Regions from separate parts of the Tessaracoccus pujii genome, predicted to be linked through region 1. Evidence: riboswitches for the same ligand, from Rfam matches in the RefSeq annotation. Region 1 holds a riboswitch; each other region holds the start of a gene.
The links. A riboswitch is a leader RNA that binds a small molecule or an ion and turns the genes downstream of it on or off. The one in region 1 is predicted to bind thiamine pyrophosphate.
Positions count from the first base shown of each region.

Region 2: another riboswitch for thiamine pyrophosphate. It lies ahead of ACX1D0_RS10000 (ABC transporter substrate-binding protein); the one in region 1 lies ahead of ACX1D0_RS09010 (thiamine ABC transporter substrate-binding protein).
Region 3: another riboswitch for thiamine pyrophosphate. It lies ahead of thiM (hydroxyethylthiazole kinase); the one in region 1 lies ahead of ACX1D0_RS09010 (thiamine ABC transporter substrate-binding protein).

Region 1 is NZ_CM137012.1:1,848,771-1,850,967, forward strand. It holds gene disA (DNA integrity scanning diadenylate cyclase DisA) at 1-1,005, shown strand, start outside; TPP riboswitch at 1,048-1,152, shown strand; gene ACX1D0_RS09010 (thiamine ABC transporter substrate-binding protein) at 1,181-2,197, shown strand, end outside.
Region 2 is NZ_CM137012.1:2,053,867-2,056,063, forward strand. It holds gene ACX1D0_RS09995 (TIM barrel protein) at 89-919, shown strand; TPP riboswitch at 1,038-1,136, shown strand; gene ACX1D0_RS10000 (ABC transporter substrate-binding protein) at 1,165-2,169, shown strand.
Region 3 is NZ_CM137012.1:3,163,693-3,165,889, reverse strand. It holds gene kbl (glycine C-acetyltransferase) at 1-1,003, shown strand, start outside; TPP riboswitch at 1,165-1,260, shown strand; gene thiM (hydroxyethylthiazole kinase) at 1,253-2,158, shown strand; gene thiE (thiamine phosphate synthase) at 2,155-2,197, shown strand, end outside.

The sequences.
Region 1 (2,197 bases):
CTGCTCGCGCCCGGCACCCCGCTCCGCGCGGGCCTGGACCGGATTCTGCTCGGGGGAACCGGCGCCCTGATCGTGCTGGGCAACAACGCGAAGGTGCACCAGGTGTGCTCGGGAGGCTTCCAGATCGGGGTCGAGTGCACCGAGCAGGCACTGCGCGAGCTCGCCAAGCTGGACGGTGCCATCATCCTGTCGACGGATCTCTCCACCATCATCGCGGCCGGCGTGCACCTGGTGCCGGCCGGTGACCTCCCCACCGCGGAGACCGGAACCCGCCACCGCTCGGCCGACCGGACGGCCCAGGCCTCCGGTGTGCCCGTGGTGACGGTGTCGGCCTCCATGTCCACCGTCTCGCTCTTCCTCGAGGGCCGGCGCCACGTCGTCGAGACCGCCCCCCAGGTGATCAGCCGGGCCAACCAGACCCTGGCCACCCTGGCACGGGTGGTCACGCGGCTGGGTGACCTGATGGATCAGTTCACCGCCCTCGAGATCGGCGAGCAGGTGACGCTACGGGACCTCACTCACGTGGTGCACCGCCTGGAGCTCACGCGCAGGTTGTCCTCCGAGATGCAGTTCCACGCCGACGTCCTCGGCGTCGAGGGACGCATGGTGGCCATGCAGCACGCTGAACTCGCCACGAGTTTCGACGGTGTCGCGGGGCTCCTGACAGAGGACTACGCGCACAACCTCGACGAGCCGGCGGAGTTCGACCTGGCGCGCCTGCACAATTTCTCCACCGAGGAACTGTTCAGCGGCCAGCTGGTGGCCCAGCGCCTCGGTTTCGGCTCGAACCCGCCCATGGAACAGCTGCTGACCACCCGCGGCGTCAGGCTCCTCACCATGGTCGGCCGCCTGCCGTCGCCTCTGGTGGCCAAGCTCGTGGACCGGTTCACCCTCCAGGAGCTGTCCGGGGCCCCGGTGAGCTCCCTGCTCGAGGTGGAGGGCATCGGACAGCTCCGCGCGCGCCAGATTCGCGACGCGATGCTGCGGATCGCAGAGATCACCTGACGCGGACCCGTCTTCCGCCGGCGTCGCGACGGTATAGCCTGGGCGCACACACAGGGGAGCGCCACTGGGGCGCTGAGAGTGCGGGAAGCCGCAGACCCTCAACCTGATCCGGTTAGCACCGGCGTAGGGAGTGAGAATCTCCTCGGCCTCGCCGAGCCTCCGAAAGGAGACACGTATGTCCAGGACGTCCACCACCAGGACCCTTGCCGCCTCGGTCGCGGCGCTCGCCCTCGTCGCCTGCGCGGGCTCGCCGCAGTCCACGACGACCACCGGCCCGTCCTCGGCAGCCGGGCCCACAGAGACCAGCACCCTCACCGTCTTCACCCACGACGCGTTCACGCTGCCGGACGAGCTGAAGGCCTCGTTCGCCGAGCAGACGGGCTACGACGTGACCTATACGACGCCGGGGGACGCGGGCGCGCTGGTCAACCAGCTGATCCTCACCAAGGACTCCCCGCTCGGCGACGTGGTGTTCGGTATCGACAACACCTTCGCGTCCCGTGCCTCGGACGAAGGCGTCCTGGCGCCGTACACCTCGCCGGCCGCGGCCACGGTGCCCGAGGAGTTCCAGGCCCCGGATCTCACCCCCGTCGACTACGGCGACGTCTGCATCAACGCGGACAAGGCCTGGTTCGAGGACCACGCCCTGCCCGTGCCGGTCACCCTCGACGACCTGGCTGAGCCCGAGTACAAGGACCTCCTGGTGGTCACCAACCCGGCGTCGTCGTCGCCGGGGTTGGCGTTCCTCATCGCCACCGTCGGCGCCAAGGGCGAGGGCTACCTGGAGTACTGGCGCTCGCTGATGGACAACGGCACCAAGATCGCCTCGGGCTGGACGGACGCCTACTACACCGACTTCTCCGGCGCCGACGGCAAGGGCCCCCGGCCGCTCGTCCTGTCCTACGCGACCTCGCCGGCCTTCACCGTCTCCGGCGACGAGTCCACGACCGTGGCCCTCTTGGAGACCTGTTTCCGGCAGGTCGAGTACGCGGGCGTGATCGCGGGCGCCGAGAACGAGGTGGGGGCCCGGAAGTTCATCGACTTCATGCTCACGCCTGAGGTCCAGGCGGCCATCCCGGAGAACCTCTACATGTTCCCCGTCGTCCCCGGGACCCCCCTTCCTGAGCAGTGGGAGAGGTTCGCCGCGCTGCCCGACGCGCCCATCGAGGTGCCGCAGGAGGAGATCGGCGCC
Region 2 (2,197 bases), 210 kb from region 1:
TCCGGGACCTGGAACCCCAACCGACTACCCAATTATCGCTGCGAGTCGAGCCACAGCGGCCCGTGCTGACACGAGGAAGACAGACCAAATGACGGAGAACTTGAAGGCCACTTCGCCGGATAGCGACCAGACTGCGCGGTCAACGACCGGATACCGGCTGGCTGCCAGCGCCGAGATGATCTACCTGGACTTGCCGTTCATCGACAGGGTTCGGCGTATCCATGACCGTGGCCTGCTCGTCGAGATCTGGGGCTGGGCGGACAAGGACATCGAAGCTCTCGCCGCGTCCCCAGCCTCGATTGTCTCCATGACCGGGTATCTCAGCGGCAACCTCACCGAGGACGACGGGATCGCGACGTTCCTCTCGACGGCCGAGAGGTCGATCGAGGTAGCCAAAATGCTCAACTGCCCGAGCCTTAACGTGCATGGCACCGGCCTGGGCGAGGGAGGTCTCCCGGTCAGGCCTGTCGACGTCGTCACTCCCGCCATGTGGCTTCGCGCAGCCGACACCCTGCGCCTCCTGGCCGATCTGGGTGCGAAGCACGACAAGGTGTTCACCTTGGAGAACCTGAACCTTCCGGTGGACCACCCCGGTACACCGTTCGCGCTGGCCAGTGACACAAGAACCCTGGTGTCCGCCGTCAACTCCCCGAATCTCAGAATGAACCTGGACCTCTACCACGCCCAGATCGGTGAGGGGAACCTGATTGAACTGGTCAAGGCGAGCCAGCCGTGGATCGGCGAGATCCAGGTCGCGGACGTCCCAGGGCGCTGCGAACCCGGCACAGGCGAACTCAACTACGCCGCGGTCGCCCGCGTGCTGAGAGACATTGGCTACACCGGCGTGGTCGCGATGGAGGCCTTCGCCAAAGGCGATTCGGACGCTGCCCTGGATGCCTTCACGGCAGCCTTCGCCTGACCGCCGCGGGAGATCCTCACGTTGCGATTGTGGGGGCACTTCCAGCCTCGCGGAAAGCGCCGAACGGCGAAGGCTCGCCGAACCCGCCCCCGGCCAGCCACAGGGCGCCCGTAGACTCGCCCGCGACACGGGGTGCCCCCGCAGATGAGGGGCTGAGAACACACCCGCGAACCTGATTCAGGTAATTCTGACGGAGGAACTGTCCTGTGACCACCCGTACGCTCCCCCCTCCTTGGCGTCGATTCGTGACCGCCCTCGCCACCATCACCGTAGTCACTCTGGGTTCCGCCGGGTGTGGACCCGACGCCGGTGCCGCGATCTCCGCCGACACCACCGCGGTGCGCTTCGCCCTCGACTGGACCCCCAACACCAACCACACCGGCATGTACGTGGCACTTGAACGCGGCTACTTCGACGAGACCGGGATCGAGGTGGAACTCCTGCCGTTCAACCAGTCCCTGCCCGACCAGCTGATCGACGCCGGCCAAGCCGAGTTCGGCATCAGCTTCCAGAGCAACTTCACGGTCGCGAAGGCCGCGGGCGCCGAGGTCGTCTCCGTCATGGCCGTGCTGCAGAAGTGGGCCACCGCCATCGCCGTGAAGGCCGACGGCGGCATCGCCCGCCCGGCCGACCTCGACGGACGCACCTACGCCGGATTCGGTGAACCTGCCGAGGAACTCATGATGCAACGGGTCATCCAGGCCGACGGCGGCGCAGGGGCCTTCGAGACGGTCACCCTGGGCACGTCCGCCTACGAGGCCCTCTACGCAGACCGCGCGGACTTCACGGTCCCCTTCCTCGCCTGGGAGGGCATCGAGGCGGAGCACCGGGGCTACCCGCTGCGCTACTTCCATTACACCGACTACGGCTTCCCCGACACCTACAACGTGATCGTGTCCGGGAGCCCAGAATGGATCTCGGAGCACCCGGACGAGGCACGCGCGTTCGTGACCGCCCTGGTCCGCGGCTACGAGTTCGCCGCCGACAGCCCCGACGAGGCCGCCCAGATCCTCATCGACGCCAACCCCGGCTTCTTCACCGACACCGATCTCGTCATCGAAAGCCAGCGCATGCTCTCCGACGAATACCTCACCGACGACGCAGGACGCGTGGGCACCCAGACCGAAGACACGTGGCAGCAATACGGTCGCCTCCTCGTCGACAACGGCCTCCTCGACGGCCCCGACGGCCGGCCGCTGACCACCGAACCGGACTGGGCCGACTACTTCACCGATGACCTCATCGGCTGACCGGGCCGGACGAGGCGGGCGCCTTCGC
Region 3 (2,197 bases), 1.3 Mb from region 1:
GTACGACCGCTGGGGCTTCGGCATGGCGTCGGTCCGGTTCATCTGCGGCACGCAGACGCTGCACCAGGACCTGGAGGCGCGCCTGACCGCGTTCCTGCGCAGCGGGAGGAACGGGCACGACGGGTGGGACACCATCCTCTACTCCTCGTGCTTCGACGCCAACGGTGGACTGTTCGAGACCCTGTTCGGCGCGGAGGACGCGATCATCTCCGACGAGCTCAACCACGCGTCGATCATCGACGGCGTCCGCCTCAGCAAGGCCGCGCGCTACCGCTACCGCAACCGCGACATGGCGGACCTGCGCGCGCAGCTTGAGGCGTCGCGGGGGGCGCGCCACCGGGTGATCGCCACCGACGGCGTGTTCTCGATGGACGGCTACGTCGCACCGCTGGACGAGATCTGCGCGCTGGCCGATGAATACGACGCGTTGGTGATGGTGGACGACTCGCACGCGGTGGGCTTCGTCGGCGCCACGGGGGCCGGTACCCCGGAGCGGTTCGGCGTCACGGAGCGGGTGGACATCCTCACCGGCACGCTGGGCAAGGCGCTGGGCGGGGCGTCGGGCGGCTACACCTGCGCACGGAGGGAGGTGGTGGAACTGTTGCGTCAACGGTCGCGGCCCTACCTGTTCAGCAACTCGCTGGCACCGTCGATCGCCGCCGCGACCATCGCTGCGCTGGACCTGCTGGAGACGTCGTCGGATCTGCTGGACCGGTTGGCCGGGCACACGGCCTACTTCCGCCGCCGGATGGTGGAGGAGGGTTTCGAGATTCCGGAGTCGGACCACCCGATCGTGCCGGTGATGCTCGGCGACGCCGTCCTGGCCGCCCGGATGGCCGATGAGGTGCTCGCGCGGGGAGTGTACGTACGGGCGTTCTCCTTCCCCGTCGTGCCTCGGGGTGCGGCGCGGATCCGGACCCAGATGTCGGCGGGATTGTCGCGGGAGGACCTGGACGCGAGTGTCGCGGCGTTCGTGGCGGCCCGCGCCGCCGTCGCGGACTGAGTGGGGCGCCCTGGGCCGCGGGAACGATCCCCCAGTGCGCGTGTCCCCGCGTGGACCCAGGCGGGGACACCCGCACTGGGGGATCGTTTCCGCGCCCGTGGACCCCTGACGATCCGCGCGCGGGTGGGGGTCTCCGGCCCGTGAACCACCCCTGGTAGGCTCGATCACAGCCGGGGTGCCCCGAGGTAGGGGCTGAGAACACACCCGCAACACCTGATCTAGGTCGTGCTAGCGAAGGGAGCCACCTCCATGACCATCCCCAGCCTCACCATCGACGCCGCCGCCGCCGCCGGCGGATCCCACACACACGACGGCACCGCCACCGTCGCCGCAATCCTCAGCGCCGTACGCACCGCGACACCACTCGTGCACTGCATGACCAACACCGTCGTGCCCGAGGTGACTGCAAATGTGCTGCTCGCCGTCGGCGCCGCGCCCGCGATGATCGACCTCCCCGAGGAGGCGGAGATCTTCGCGACGGTGGCCTCGGCGCTGCTCGTCAACGTCGGCAACGGCCTCAGCGAGCAACACGAGGGCATGCGTCGCGCCGCCGCGGCGGCGGACCGGGCCGGCACCCCCTGGGTCCTCGACCCGGTCGCCGTGGGCGCCCTTCCCGTGCGCACCCAGCTCGCCCGCGACCTCCTCGCCCACCGTCCCGCCGCCATCCGCGGCAACGCCTCCGAGATCCTCGGCCTGGCCGGGGCGAGCGGCGGCGGTCGCGGCGTGGACGCCACCGACGAGGTGGAGGCCGCCGTCGAGACCGCCCGCGAGATGTCGCGACAGACGGGAGCCGTCGTCGCGATCTCCGGCCCCGTCGACGTGATCGTCAGCGAAGGCCGCACCACCCGCGTCACGGGCGGGGACCCCCTCATGCCGCTGGTCATCGGGACGGGGTGCGCGCTGGGCGCGACGGTCGCGGCCGCCCTCGGCGCCGCACGCGCCACCGGCCACAGCGCCCACGACGCCGTCGTCGCCGCGCACGCCGTCTTCGGCGCCGCCGGCCTCACCGCCGCCCGCCAGGCGCAGCACCCCGCCAGCTTCCGGACCGCCTGGCTCGACGCCCTGCACGCCCTCACCCCCGACGAGGTCGCGTCCCTGGTCACCCTCGAGGAGGCCGACGAGGCCACGTCCGGCGAGCCGCGGGAACGGCCGTGACCCAGGCGCGCCCCGGGCTGGCCGATGCCGTCGACTGGC